DNA from 4 places in the Kitasatospora sp. NPDC001664 genome. Region 2 is predicted to be linked to each of the others. Evidence: riboswitches for the same ligand, from Rfam matches in the RefSeq annotation. Region 2 holds a riboswitch; each other region holds the start of a gene.
What was found. Region 2 has a riboswitch for cyclic di-AMP ahead of ACWCYY_RS15150 (transglycosylase family protein). Riboswitches for the same ligand answer to the same signal wherever they lie in the genome.
Positions count from the first base shown of each region.

Region 1 (3,594 bases), on a different contig from region 2:
GGTCTCCACCGACAAGGAGGTGGCGGACGGCGTGAAGAAGGCGGGTGCGCGCCCGGTCTCCTCGATGCTGCTGCTCCGGCGGCTGTCCAGGCCGTGAACTCTTCTGATGTCCGGTCAGGGGAGCGTGGCGCGTTTGTGTCCGTCTCGTGAAAGCCGCTGTGCGTAGGGAAGTTCGTCCCGGTAGGGGAGTGGCGCGACGGCTCCTGACTCACTAGGGTCAGGCGTCAAACCTATTTTCTGGACTATCGCTCGAACGGGTGGGCGTCCAGGAGTGCTGAAGGAGTTCGTCACCTTGGCTTCCCACCGCCGTCCCAAGCAGCCGAGCCGCGCACGGGTCATCGTGCTCACCGCCGCCGCTGCGACCGCGGTCGCCGTCTCCGCCCAGTCCGGTGCCTACGCGGCCCCCGCGAAGCCGACCAAGGACGAGGTCAAGGCCCAGGTCGACAAGCTCTACGAAGAGGGCGAGCAGGCCGCCGAGCGCTACAACGGCGCCAAGGAGCGGGCCGACCAGCTGCGCAAGCAGGCCGACCAGCTGCAGGACCAGGTGGCCCGCGGCCAGGAGCAGATGACGCAGCTCCAGACCGGCCTGGCCGCCGTGGCGGCGGACGAGTACCGCAACGGCGGGGTCGACCCGTCGGTGGCGCTGATGCTCGCCTCCGACCCGGACGGCTACCTGAGCAAGGCCTCCAGCGCCGACCAGGTCAACCAGACCCAGGCGCAGACCCTGCGCTCGCTCCAGGACCAGCAGCGCCGGCTGGACCAGCAGAAGGCCGAGGCCGCCTCGGTGCTGGCCGAGCTGGACCGCAACACCAAGGCCCTGAACGACTCCAAGAACGAGGTCCAGCGCAAGCTGCAGGAGGCCAAGAACCTCCTCAACCAGCTGAGCGCCGCCGACCGCGCCGCCATCACCAGCGGCGACCGCTCCTCCCGCGGTGCCACCCGGATCGACCCGAGCACCCTGCCGCCGGCCGCCGGCTACGCGGGCGTCGCGATGAACGCCGCGCTCAGCAAGCAGGGCCGCGCGTACGTCTGGGGCGCCACCGGCCCGAACAACTTCGACTGCTCCGGCCTGATGGTCTGGGCCTACGCGCAGGCCGGCGTCTCGCTGCCGCGCACCTCGCAGTCGCAGGCCAGCGTCGGCACCAACGTGGGCAACGACGTGGCCAACGCCCAGCCGGGCGACCTGATCATCTATCACAGCGACGCGCACCACGTCGGCATGTACATCGGCAACGGCATGATGGTGCACGCGCCGCGCACCGGTGACGTGGTCAAGGTGGCCCCCGCCAACGTGATGCCGATCAAGACCATCCGCCGCGTCTGACGGCCGGTCAGCCGAGCACGGCATAACGGACATCTGGTGTGAGCCGGGGCAACTGACGCCCCGTGACACGCCCGGGCCCGCCGGAATCCCGCTGTGATGTGGGACACCTCCGGCGGGCCCTCCGTCGTCTCCGGAGGGCGAAATCTCAGCTCACCGTGCATTCGTGATCACGGTCGGTCGCAATCACAAATGCACTTGGACTTTCTTCCGTCTTTTTTCTTACAAGGATTTGAACCGATCACGGTTGGGTTACTAGGGTCATTGTCGAACCACCGCACTGTCGATCGTCCAGCCTGGGCGGCGGCGGTGGTTACCGCCGAGTTCGAGACGCAGCGGGGCAGGGAGAGTTGACTGCCCGACAGGGGACCCCCGAGGGGGTGGCTGCCGATCGGAGCCGGGGAACCACGTTCCTCGGGGTGAATCGGCGTCAGGCCGGCCGGTCCGTCGCGAGACGGTGCGGGGGTGAGACGTCGTAGGGCTACCTTCCAGCCCGAACCCGTCAGCTCACCCGGTAGGCGGACGTAGGAAGAAGGAGCCCGCCTTCGTGGCGTCCCATCGTCGTCCCAAGCCTGCCAGTCGTACCCGCGTCTCGATCATGACGGCCGCCGCTGCCGCCGCCGTGGTCCTCTCCAGCCAGACCGGAGCGCACGCCGACCCGCAGCCCTCCAAGGACGAGGTCAAGAGCCAGATCGACCAGCTCAACGAGCAGGCCGAGGTCACGACCGAGCAGTTCAACGCGAACACCGAGAAGCAGCAGGCCCTGCAGACCCAGGTCGGCCACCTCCAGGACGAGGTGGCGCGCGGTCAGGAGCAGGTGAACGCCCTCCAGGCCAGCCTCGGTGAGATCGCCGCCGAGCAGTACCGCAGCGGTGGGATATCCCCGACCGTCCAGCTGATGCTCTCCAGCAGCCCGGACGCCTTCCTCGGCCAGGCCGGTGCGATCAACCAGGTCGGCGTCTCGCAGGCCGACGCGCTGAAGCAGCTGAAGACCGAGCAGGACAAGCTCGACCAGCAGAAGGCCGAGACCCAGGGCAAGCTGGCCGACCTGGAGAAGACCAGCCAGCAGCTGAAGGCCCAGAAGGAGGACGTCCAGGGCAAGTTGGCGAAGGCCCAGGCCCTGTACGACTCGCTGGACGCGGCCGAGAAGCAGAAGATCCGCGAGGCCGAGCAGAAGGCCGCCGCCGAGGCGAGCGCCAAGGCCGCCGCGGCGAAGTCCGCGGCCAAGCCGCAGTCCTCCGGCGGTGACGAGCGCGCCTCCCGTTCGGAGAGCCGCACCGACCTGAGCTCCCTCCCGGCCGGCTCCTTCGCCGCGACCGTGGTCGCCGCCGCCGAGGCGCAGATCGGCAAGCCCTACGGCTGGGGCGACACCGGCCCGGACTCCTTCGACTGCTCCGGCCTGATGGTCTGGTCGTTCAAGAAGGCCGGGATCTCGCTGCCGCGCACCTCGCAGTCGCAGGCCGGCGCCGGCACCAACATCGGCACCAACATCGCCGACGCCAAGCCCGGCGACCTGATCATCTACTACGGCGACCGGCACCACGTCGGCCTGTACGTCGGCGGCGGCCAGATCGTGCACGCCCCGCGCACCGGCACCCTGGTCCGGCACGAGTCCGCCACGGTGATGCCGATCAACGCGATCGTCCGGGTCTGACCCACCCGAACGTCCTACAGCCCGCAGGCCCGGCCCCGTGCCGGGCCTGCGGCGTTTCCCGACGGTGGATCAGCTGTCCGATTAGTGGTCAAATATTCGTCCCTGTAGGGGTTTGGACTAGATCGCCGCGACTCGCTAACGTCTGCCCCCGGACCTCCGTCAGGACGCCCGCCCACCTGGTCGGCGGCGGTGGCCCGGCCGCACAGGAGCCGCCGCCGTGTCTCGTTCCCCCCTGCCGGCCGCCCGCCGGCTGACCCGCGCGCTGGTGCTCACCGCCGCCGCCACCACGGTGCTCGGCGTGGCGGCGGCCGGGGGCGCGGCCGCCGCGCCCGGCGCCCCGGCCGAGCCGACCTCGCGCAAGGACGTCAAGGCCCAGGTCGACCAGATCTACGAGGAGGCCGAGCAGGCCTCCGAGCGCGCCAACGCCGCCCAGGAGCAGCAGCGCGTCCTGCAGGCCGAGACCGGCACCCTCCAGGACCAGGTGGCCGCCGCCCAGGAGGAGCTCAACCGGCTGCGCTCCGACCTCGGTTCGGTGGCCGCCGCCCAGTACCGGGCGGGCGGCATCGACCCGGCCGTGCAGCTGATGCTGGACTCCGACCCGGCCGGCTACCTCTACCGG
Region 1 is NZ_JBSFGS010000013.1:73,355-76,948, reverse strand. It holds gene ACWCYY_RS19830 (NYN domain-containing protein) at 1-97, shown strand, start outside; gene ACWCYY_RS19825 (C40 family peptidase) at 293-1,324, shown strand; cyclic di-AMP (ydaO/yuaA leader) riboswitch at 1,697-1,858, shown strand; gene ACWCYY_RS19820 (NlpC/P60 family protein) at 1,920-2,975, shown strand; gene ACWCYY_RS19815 (C40 family peptidase) at 3,193-3,594, shown strand, end outside.
Region 1: linked by a shared signal. The riboswitch ahead of ACWCYY_RS19820 (NlpC/P60 family protein) and the one ahead of ACWCYY_RS15150 (transglycosylase family protein) in region 2 are both predicted to bind cyclic di-AMP.

Region 2 (3,594 bases):
GTCATGGCCTTCCAGCCGTCCCAGTCGGACTCGTCCAGCGGGTCCTCGATGGAGACCAGCGGGTACGCGGCGACCAGCTCGGCGTAGTAGTCGATGAGCTCGGCGGAGGAGATCGCCTTGCCCTCGAACTGGTAGGCGCCGTCCTTGTAGAACTCGGAGGCGGCCACGTCGAGCGCCAGCGCGACGTCCTTGCCCGGGGTGTAGCCGGCCTTCTTGATGGCCTCGGTGATGAGGTCCAGGGCCTCGCGGTTGGAGTCCAGGTTCGGCGCGAAGCCGCCCTCGTCGCCCAGGCCGGTGGAGAGGCCGCGCTCCTTCAGGACGCCCTTGAGCGTGTGGTAGACCTCGACGCCCCAGCGGACGGCCTCGGAGAAGGACTCCGCGCCGATCGGGGCGATCATGAACTCCTGGATGTCGACGTTGGAGTCGGCGTGCGACCCACCGTTCAGGATGTTCATCATCGGGACGGGCAGGACGTGCGCGTTCGGGCCGCCCAGGTAGCGGAACAGCGGCAGGTCGCTGGCCTCGGAGGCGGCGTGCGCCACGGCGAGCGAGACGCCCAGGATGGCGTTGGCGCCGAGCGAGGACTTGTCCGGGGTGGCGTCCAGGTCGAGCATGGCCTGGTCGATCAGGCGCTGCTCGGTGGCGTCGTAGCCGACGAGCTCCGGGCCGATCTGCTCGATGACGGCCAGGACGGCCTTCTCGACGCCCTTGCCGAAGTAGCGGTTCTTGTCACCGTCGCGGAGCTCAAGCGCCTCGAAGGCGCCGGTGGAGGCACCCGACGGGACGGCGGCACGGCCGGTGCTGCCGTCGTCCAGACCGACCTCGACCTCGACCGTGGGGTTGCCACGGGAGTCGAGGATCTCGCGGGCTACGACGACATCGATGGACGGCACGAGGCATCTCCTTGCGGAAGCGGGATGTGTAGTCGTTACGACCAGAGCCTAACCGCACCGGGCCCCGGGACCACGCTGACCTTGGTCCCGTCTCACCTCGTGGCCTTCCTACCCACCGGTAGTTCACCTGGGACGGGCACGGAGGGGCCGCACCGTCGAACGGTGCGGCCCCTCCGTGATGACGGTGCGTCGGATCAGCCCAGCTGGAGGACCTGGCCGGGGTAGATCAGGTCGGGGTTGCCACCCACGACCGACTTGTTGGCCTGGTAGACCTGGTGCCAGTCCTGGCCCTTGGCGGCGGCGATGCCGGACAGGGTGTCACCGGACTTGACGGTGTAGCTGCCGGTGGCCGGGGCCTTCGGCGCGGCGTGCTTCGGGGCGTTCACCGTCGGCGCGGCGGCCTTCGGGGTCTCGACCTTGGGCGCCGGCTTGGTGGTCTCGGCGGCCTTCGGCGCCGCCTTCTTGGTCTCCGTCTTGGGCGCGGCGGCCTTCGGGGTCTCCGCCTTCGGCGCGGCCGTGCGGGTCTCCGAACGGGAGGCCTTGGCCTCGGAGTTGGTGTCGACCTGGGCGGCGGCGCCGCCCTTGGTCAGGCCCGCCTTCACGGAGCAGACCGGCCAGGCGCCGGGGCCCTGGGAGGCGAGCACCTTCTCGGCGACCGCGATCTGCTGGCCCTTGGTGGCCTGGTTGGCCTGCGGCGCGTAGGCCTTGCCGCCGAAGCCGGCCCAGGTGCTGGAGGTGAACTGCAGACCGCCGTAGAAGCCGTTGCCGGTGTTGATCGACCAGTTTCCGCCGCTCTCGCACTGGGCGACCTTGTCCCAGGTCGAGACGGGTGCGGCCTGGGCGCCGGTGGCGGCCATCAGCGGAAGGGCGAGGCCGACGCCCGCGACGCCCGCGACGGCGATCGCCTTCTCGGCCTGGGTACGACGACGGTGACGGCCCGAACCAGAAAACAGCATGAAGAAGTCCCTCTCCGCACGCCTGCGAGGTGAGCTGTCGGGTTCGGACCGGGAGGTGGCCCGGCCGCCGTGAGGCGGCTTCACCCCAAGCCGTGGGGGGACGGCGACGTACGTGTGGGTCCCCCGCCCCTGCCCAAGGGTCTGGTCGGTGTCCCGGTAGCGCGGCGGGCAGGATTCGGCGTTCCGCGCGCGGGGTCCGCAGCTGCGGACTCCAGGGAGGGTAAGCAGATCAGCTGATCGATCACAAGCTCATGTCGAACACATCACACCGAAATCACGCTGCGCGGTGGGTCGTCCACAAACCGTACTCCTGTGGCCGGATTGATGTGTATTCAGATCACGGTCGATCAGATATGACCGACACGCCGTCAGATAACGGGTGTTCAGCCTTCCGGGGTGAAGCGGACCGGCAACTCCCGCAGCCCGCGCATAATCAGGCCGCCGCGCCAGCGCAGGTCAGCGGGCTCGGCGGCGAGTTGCAGGTCGGGCAGCCGGGTCAGCAGGGCGGCGAGCGCGAGCTGACCCTCCATCCGGGCCAGCGGGGCGCCGATGCAGTAGTGGATGCCGTGGCCGAAACCCAGGTGCGGATTGTCCTTGCGCGCGAGGTCGAGGGTGTTCTCCGCCGCGAACCGGGCCGGGTCGCGGTCGGCCGCCGCCAGTACCACCAGCACCGGGTCGCCGACCGGGATGTCCACCCCGCCGATGGTCAGCGGGCTGGTGGCGAACCGCCAGGTGGCCAGCTCCACCGGGCCGTCGTAGCGCAGCAGTTCCTCCACCGCCGTCTCCAGCAGCGCGCTCTCGCCCCGGCGCAGCGACGCCTGCAGCAGCTCCCGCTGCTCCGGGTCGCGCAGCAGGGCGTAGGTGCCGTTGCCGATCAGGTTGATGGTGGTCTCGAAGCCGGCGAACAGCAGGATGAAGGCCATCGCGGCGGCCTCGTTCTCCGTCAGGTGCTCACCGTGGTCACTGGCGCGGATCAGGCCGGAGATCAGGTCGTCGCCGAGGTCGGCCCGCTTGCGGTGGATCAGCTCCAGCAGGTAGGCGCGGATCCTCTTCACCGCCCGCCCCACTCCGCCGCGTTGGCCGCCGTGGTGACGGATCATCGCCCCGGCCCAGTCCCGCAGGTCGTCCTGGTCCTCCGGCGGCACGCCGAGCAGGTCGCAGATCGCGTAGATGGGCAGCGGGAAGGCGAACTCGTGGATCAGGTCGGCCTCGCCGCGGGCCGCGAAGCCGTCCACCAGGCGGTCGGTCAGCTCCTGCACCCGGGGCTGGAACTCGGCCACCCGGCGCGGGGTGAAGGCCTTGGAGACCAGCCGGCGCAGCCGGGTGTGGTCCGGCGGGTCGATGTTCAGCAGATGGGTCATCAGGTCGGCCTGCCGCTCCCCCGGGATGCCGACCCGGCCGGTGCGGTGGGCCTGCTCGCTGTGGTGCGCCGGGTTCTTGGAGAGCCGGGCGTCGGCCAGCGCCTGCCGGGCGTCCGCGTACCGGGTGACCAGCCAGGCGTCCACCCCGCTGGGCAGCGTGGTGCGGTGCACCGGGGCGTGCTCGCGCAGCCAGGCGTACGCGGGGTACGGATCGGCGGCGAACTCCCAGGTGAAGAGGGCGGGCTGGGTCGGGGCGGGGCTGTCCGGCATGGTGTGAACGGTAACCCGCCGAAGTATGAGTGAGCCTGGTCACCTGGCGGGTAATTGCTCTTGCGGAGGATCGGAGCGTGCTTACGATCCTCCGATACGGACTTGGAGGGACGC
Region 2 is NZ_JBSFGS010000009.1:148,873-152,466, reverse strand. It holds gene eno (phosphopyruvate hydratase) at 1-893, opposite strand, end outside; gene ACWCYY_RS15150 (transglycosylase family protein) at 1,088-1,849, opposite strand; cyclic di-AMP (ydaO/yuaA leader) riboswitch at 1,855-2,007, opposite strand; gene ACWCYY_RS15145 (cytochrome P450 family protein) at 2,233-3,480, opposite strand.

Region 3 (3,594 bases), on a different contig from region 2:
TGCTGCGCGTCACCTGGACGGTCTCGCCCGGGAGTTGGTGCAGCGCGGTGGAGACGGCGTAGTCCGACTGCCCGGCCGCGTCGATCAGCAGGCCGTCGAAGACGGTGCCCTTGTCCCGGCCGAGCGCGTGGATCGCCACTCCGCCGGCCGCGTTGCCGTACAGGACGGTTCCGTTGTAGTCGAAGTCGTTCAGGTAGGCGCCGTGCTCGATGCCCCAGCCGCCGTTGTGGTAGGCCACGAACTGGCCCACGGTGTGGTGGAATTCGGCGTTCAGCCAGACGAAGATGCCGTTCTCCAGGTTGTTGTGGGCCAGGCAGCGCTCGAAGGTCCACACCCCTTCGCTGGTCTCCGGCCACTCGTAGCCGGAGGCGCCGTTGGCGCCCTGGACGCCGACCGCCACGCAGTCCCGGGCCACCCCGCCCTTGCCCGCGCCGAGGCTGAAGCCGGTCAGCCGGTAGCCGCGCGGGTTGGGGTCGAACTGGGTGCGGGAGGCCACGCAGGCGTCGTAGGTGATGTCGTTGGAGGGCCCCTGGGGGGTGCGGGTGTCCAGCGGACCGTCCCACCAGTAGGCGTCCTCCCAGGTCTGGTGGGCGATGCAGGAGCGGAAGGTGATGCCGTGGCAGTTGTGCGGCACGAAGGCGTGGCTGCCGGTGTCGCGGACCACCACGCCCTCCACCACGGTGCCCCGGGTGGTGTCGCCGAGCATGTGGAAGTGCAACCCGTACCGGCCGAGCACCGGCTCGGTGACGGGCTTGCCGGCCCACTTCTCCTTGCCGGCCGACCTCGGGCCCATCCAGCGCAGCGCGGCGTAGCGGACGTCGGCCCGCTGGTTGCTGGTGATGTGGACGTGGGCCCGGCCCTTCTCGGTGCCCTCGACCCGGACGTTGCGGGTCAGGTTGAGCACCTCGGCGCCGACGCTCACCCCGCCGCCGGTGGTGACCTTGGGGTGGGCGTACTTGAGCGGGCCGTCCAGGCTGACGGTGGATCCGTTGACGGCGGTGACGGTGCGGTGGTCGTAGCGCTCGGAGAAGCCCTCGGCGTCGGGCGTCCCGGTCGGGGTGACGGCGAGCTCGTCGCCGACCTGCCAGCCGGCCGGGGCGGCGGCCAGCCGGATGCTGGTGTCGCCGGCCTTCAGCGGGCCGGCCGCGCGGACCCAGGCGGTGCGCTGGGCGCCCGCCAGGCGGAGCCGGCCGGAGCCGGTGACCCAGAGGCCGGTGTCGCTCTCCACCAGGGCCATCCCGCCGCCCTGGAAGCGTCCCTCGTCGACCGCGGGGAAGCGGACGGCGTGGACGGTGGCGGCGTTCGACGGGGCGAGGGTGAGCGCGCCGCGGACCTCGACGTTGCCGTGCGAGGTGAGCGAAACCGGACGATCCGGGGCAAAGGTGAGCGAACCTGACGGTTCGACCAGGAGCGAACCCACCGTCACGTCGCCGTCCAGCAGCACGTGGTCGGTGATCCGCACCGCCGCGCCGGGGCGGGGCGCGGCGCCGCCGCTCCAGCCGGCCGGGTCGGACCAGCTCCGCGGCCGCACCGTCTCGGCGGGCGAGGCGGAGGCGGCGGCCGATTCGGTGGGCGAGGCCGAGGCGGACGGGCTGTCAGAGGCACCGGGCGAAGCACCGTGCGAATGCGAAGCTTCCGTCGGCGGCGGTGGCTTCGCCGCCGAGGGGGCGTCAGGACCGCTGCCGCTGCGCCGTACCACCTCCTCCACCCCGACCGCCGCCAGGGCGGTGCCGATCGCCAGGCCGATGAGGAGCTTCCGGCGACTGACCTTTGCCGATCCGTTGTCCGCCGGGCCCGACTGGGGCCCTCTCGCGTGCCGCATGACCCGAAGCATAGGCAAATCCCTTTGCTCGCAAGGAATTTGAACAGAATCGATCGGAATCGACATCCGGATCGACAGCTTCCGGTTCATGAAGAGTCGGTAAAGAAACCATGATCAGCATCACAGGGGTTTGCGGTTTCAACTTAACTCTGCCTAACGTGACGCCCTGTTCGTGACCACACGGACCCAGCCCCTCCGGAACGCCGAATCCTGCCGCCGGACGGGTCGGCAGCTCATCAGCACCGCGGCAGGGGCGGGGGAACCACAGGTAAGTCGCCTGGTTTTGGTCATGTATGACCGATTTCAGGCTTGGGGTGAAGCCGCGCTCAGGCACGGCCGGGCAACTCCAGCCCGAATCCGACAGCTCACCTCGCAGGCGTGGGAGAGGAACGCGTCTTCGTGCTGTCCAGCACCACTTCCAAGCGTGCCCGCCGACTCATCGCCGCCACCGGCGTCGTGGGCATCGGCCTCACCATCCCGACCCTCACCGCCGGCACCGCCTCGGCCGCCCCCGTCTCCGTGTGGGACAAGGTCGCCGCGTGCGAGTCCACCAACGACTGGTCGATCAACACCGGCAACGGCTTCTACGGCGGCCTGCAGTTCACCTCCAGCACCTGGGCCGAGTTCGGCGGCAAGCAGTACGCGCCGCAGGCCAACCAGGCCACCAAGGCGCAGCAGATCGCGGTCGCCGAGAAGGTGCTCGCCTCCCAGGGCCCCGGCGCCTGGCCGGTCTGCTCCGTCAAGGCGGGCCTGACCAAGGGCGGCGCCGCCGCCCAGGTCGACACCTCCTCGACCACCACCTCGGCCCCGAAGGCGGAGGCTCCCAAGGCCGCCGAGCAGCCCGCCGCCCAGCCGGCCGCGAAGCCCGCGGCCGCCAAGAGCTACACCGTGGTGGCCGGTGACTGGCTCTCCACCATCGCCCAGCAGCAGAACGTCGAGGGCGGCTGGGAGAAGCTCTACGAGCTGAACAAGGCTCAGCTCACCGAGGGCCCGGACATGATCTACCCGGGCCAGCAGCTGGTCCTGGGCAACGTCGCCCAGGCCGCCCCGGCCCCGGCTCCGGCCCCCAAGTCGACCGCCCCGCAGTCGGGTTCGGCCTCCACCGGCACCACCACCAAGGCGAAGAAGTCCGCCGCCGCGGCCGCCGAGCAGACCGCGACCGTCGCCACCGGCTCCAAGGCCGCCGCGATCAACTTCGCGCTCTCCAAGGTCGGCCAGGCCTACGTCTACGGCGGCAGCAGCAACGGCGGCTGGGACTGCTCCGGCCTGACCCAGGCGGCCTTCCGCCAGGCCGGGATCTCCCTGCCGCGGGTGGCCAACGACCAGGCGGACGCCGCCACCCGGGTCTCGCTGGACAACCTCCAGGCGGGCGACCTGCTGTTCTGGTCCAACAACGGCGCCAACTCCGGCGTCTACCACGTCGCCATCTACCTGGGCGGCGGCAAGTACGTCGAGGCGGCCAACCCCCGCGCCGGCGTGAAGACCGAGACCATCGCCAACTGGGCCCCCGACTTCGCGGGCCGCGTCTGACGACGGCATGAAGCCGTGCCCCCGGAGACCTGGTCGGCTCCGGGGGCACGGCCGTATCCTGCCGCCATGGCCAAGGTCAACGTCTCCCTGGAAGCCGACTTCGCGATCGAGCTGATGCTCCTCGCCGGCACCAAGAACCCGCAGGACGCCGTCGAGCTGATCCTGCGCGACTACCTCGTGCGCTCGCGCCGCACCGAGGCACGGACCGGCGACGCCGCCGACGAGGCGCGCCTCACCGAACC
Region 3 is NZ_JBSFGS010000029.1:64,912-68,505, reverse strand. It holds gene ACWCYY_RS32265 (hypothetical protein) at 1-1,822, opposite strand, end outside; cyclic di-AMP (ydaO/yuaA leader) riboswitch at 2,014-2,214, shown strand; gene ACWCYY_RS32260 (transglycosylase family protein) at 2,201-3,352, shown strand; gene ACWCYY_RS32255 (hypothetical protein) at 3,419-3,594, shown strand, end outside.
Region 3: linked by a shared signal. The riboswitch ahead of ACWCYY_RS32260 (transglycosylase family protein) and the one ahead of ACWCYY_RS15150 (transglycosylase family protein) in region 2 are both predicted to bind cyclic di-AMP.

Region 4 (3,594 bases), on a different contig from region 2:
TGGACGCCGGTTCGCGCGCCCTGCTGCTCTCCGGTGCGTTCGGCGGCCTGCTGGGCTCGCTCCCGGCGCACGAGTTCCTGCCCGCGGCCAACGGCTACCTGCTCCGCCAGGACTGGGACGAGGGCTTCGCCACCGCCGTCCACCTGGTGCTCGACCTGGACACCGGCGAGTACGAGCTGCTCTCGGCCGGCCACCTGCCCGGCATGCAGCGGCACGCCGGCACCGGCCGCTGGGACGTGATGGAGGCCCCCGAGGGCGGGCTGCTCGGGGTGTACGACGGCGCCAAGTTCGAGGGCGTGCGCGGCCGGTTGGACCGCGGCGACGTGCTGATGCTCTGCACCGACGGCATGGTGGAGGTGCCCGGCCGTGACCTCACCGAGGGCATGGACCGGCTGATGGGCGAGGCGGACCGGCTGGTCGGGGGCGCCCCGTTCGCCCAACTCGGCGGCCGCGGCTCGGCGGTGAAGCTCATCGAGTCGGTGGCCAAGGACGTCAACGACGACCGCGCGGTCCTGCTGCTCTGGCGGGGCTGACCGACTGTCAAGTCCCGACGCCGATCTTCGGCCATTCCTGGGGCATAGTCCGGAAAGTGGATCTAGGACCGCCCGGAGCCGTCAAGTGCCAGTTGGGGCGGCCCTGCCGACGGACCGTCAGGCCTGCTCGGCTATCGTCTCGGTCGGCGGAAATTCGTCTCACATCGCAGGATCTTCGGGGCCTGCTCACGGCAAGTCCTTTACGCAGTCCGCACGAACGACCACACTGAGTCCGGGTGGGACGGTCGGTTCTCGGGGGGTCCGGGGGATTGCTCGGGGGATTGGGCCCGCCACGAAACTCGCTACGTAGAAAGAGGAAGTGAGTCCGGGTGGCCTTCTCCGTCTCAGCCCTGGTCCTGTTCGGCATCATCTGCGTGATCTTCATCCGCAACAAGCAGTTGAAGACCAGCCATGCCATCATCGCCGCGCTCTTCGGCTTCATGCTGAGCCAGTCCACGGCGGCCAAGCCGATCCAGGACTTCCTCAGCCAGCTCGCGCAGACCATCTCCTCGGTCGCCAGCTGAGCAGCCGCCACCCCGGCCGGCCCGGCCGGGAGGCGTCCGGTCGCGGGCCCGCCTGACGGTGGGTCAGCGCCGTCCCCGCCACCAGCGCGCGAATCTTCCGCGCGGTGGTGCGGGCGCCGCCGCGCGCTCCGGCAGTGCCTCGGGCTCGGGCGCGAACACCAGGAACAGCCGCGCCCAGCAGAGCCGTTCGCCGCGCGGCCAGTCCTGTGCGCGCAGGGCCCGCGAGGCCGCGCTGCTGACCCGGCCGTTCACCCGCACCTCGGCCACGTCGTGGCCGGCCTTGCCGCCGAAGAACAGCTTCACGCCGTTGACCTGGCCGGGCACCAGCTCCGGCAGCACGGCGGCGGCCAGCGCGGGGGAGGAGTGCTGCTCCGCGAGCCAGTCGGCGAGCAGCTCCGAGCCGGTGCCGAAGGTGGCCGCCGGGCTCTGCACCACCCGCCAGCCGGGGAACTCGGGAGTGCTGAACGCGTGCCCGCCGTCCAGGAGTTGGAGCACGGCGGTGGCGGTGGTGCCGGCCCAGATCATCACCGCGTTGTCGAGCTGCTCGGCGTCGTCGCCGCCGAAGCCCGCCGCGCAGTCCCAGACCACCGGACCGTCGCCCCGGCCGAGCTGGAGGACGTAGCCGAGGTCGACGTGGCCGGTGGTGCCCCGCTCGGCGTGGTCGCGGACCGCCACGGCGGTGGTGCCGGGCCCCCGGACCACCGCACCGTCCACGGTGAACTCCAGGCCCAGGCGGGCCATCTCGCGGACCACTCCGCGTCGGATGACGGCCAGCCGCTCCTCGTGGGGCACGGGCGGATCTCCTCGGTGCCGCCCGGACGGCGGCGCTCTGTTCTCGAACGGGAACCTCGAACGGCGAGCGTATCGGCCTGGCGTGACCGGTGTCACGGCGCCTGCCGACGGAGCGCGCAGGGCCGTACCCGGACCGTCGCATTCGACACCCTGCGTGCACGGAGGATCGGCCCAGGGTCAGCGATCATGGCCGCCAAGGGCCGAAGTCCCCGGCCCGGAGTGACTTTGGTCCCGCCCGATCGTCGTTGATCGTTCAACCCGGGGTTGCCAGCGGCCGGGGCGATGGGCTTAGCTGCGGATCCAGTCCGGCGGATCGACCGGACGGGCCCACCGGGTGGAACGCCGAGTCCTGCCACCACCCGGAGCCTCGAACCAGCACAGCCATGGCAGGAGTGGGGGACCCACAGGTAAGTCGCCGTACCGGTACGCCGGTCCGGCTAGGGGTGAAGCCGCGCCAGCGGCCGGGCATCTCCAGCCCGAACCCGACAGCTCACCTCACAGGCGTCGGAGAGGAAAGCCCCATGGGCAAGCACCGTCGCGTCCAGCTGTCCCGTCTGACCCGCATCGCGGTCGCCACCGGTGTGGTCGGTGCCGCGTTCGCCGTCCCGGTCAGCGCCGCCAGCGCGCACCAGAGCCACACCCCGGCCGCCGCCCCCGAGGCCGCCGCCGTCACCGCCGTGGTGGCCGAGTCCGCCCCGGCGGCCGCGCCCGCCGAGGCTCCGGCCGCCGCTCCGGCCGCCGAGGCCAAGGCCTACCAGGTCGTCAGCGGCGACACCCTCTCGAAGATCGCCTCCGCCCAGCAGGTCGACGGCGGCTGGCAGAAGCTCTACCAGGACAACCGGTCCGTCATCGGCGGCAACCCGGACCTGATCTACCCGGGCCAGAACCTCTCGCTCGCGGGCAAGGCCGCGGCCGCCGCCCCGGCGCCGGCCCAGACCCCGGCCCCGCAGCAGCAGTCCAAGAGCACCGAGTCCGCGGACACCACCAAGGCCTCGCGCTCCAAGGCCTCCACCCCGGCCCCGAAGGCCGCGACCCCCAAGGCCGCCGCCCCGCAGGCCGCGGCTCCGAAGGCCGCCGCCCCCAAGGCCGCCGCCCCGAAGGCCGCCGCGCCCAAGGCCGAGACCTCCACCACCGTCGCCTCCGGCGGCTACGTGGCCCCGGTCAGCGGCGGCACCTCCACCGCGTACCACGCCTCCGGCTCCAGCTGGTCCAGCGGCTACCACACCGGTGTGGACTTCCGCGCCTCCACCGGCACCAGCGTGAAGGCCATCACCTCGGGCACCGTGGTCAAGGCCGGCAACGGCGGCGCCTATGGCAACGAGGTCGTCATCCGCCACGCGGACGGCAAGTACTCCGAGTACGCCCACCTCTCCTCGATCGGCGTCTCGGCCGGCCAGACCGTCTCGGCCGGCCAGCAGATCGGCCTCTCGGGTGCCACCGGCAACGTGACCGGCCCGCACCTGCACTTCGAGGTCCGCACCGGCGCCTCCTACGGCTCCGACGTCGACCCGGTCGCGTACCTGCGCGCCCACGGCGTCAACGTCTGAGAGGACTGAGACGACGTCAGAAAGGCTCCGGCCCCCGGTCAGTGACCGGGGGCCGGAGCCTTTCGCGGAGCGGGTGACGAGAATCGAACTCGCGTGACCAGTTTGGAAGACTGGGGCTCTACCATTGAGCTACACCCGCACAGGACGCCCCGTGGCCGCGTGCTGCGGTCCCGAGGACAGGGTCAGCGTACCTGGTCG
Region 4 is NZ_JBSFGS010000004.1:355,884-359,477, reverse strand. It holds gene ACWCYY_RS08680 (PP2C family protein-serine/threonine phosphatase) at 1-533, shown strand, start outside; gene ACWCYY_RS08675 (hypothetical protein) at 863-1,057, shown strand; gene ACWCYY_RS08670 (DUF6348 family protein) at 1,121-1,849, opposite strand; cyclic di-AMP (ydaO/yuaA leader) riboswitch at 2,219-2,368, shown strand; gene ACWCYY_RS08665 (M23 family metallopeptidase) at 2,371-3,396, shown strand; tRNA gene ACWCYY_RS08660 (tRNA-Gly) at 3,465-3,535, opposite strand.
Region 4: linked by a shared signal. The riboswitch ahead of ACWCYY_RS08665 (M23 family metallopeptidase) and the one ahead of ACWCYY_RS15150 (transglycosylase family protein) in region 2 are both predicted to bind cyclic di-AMP.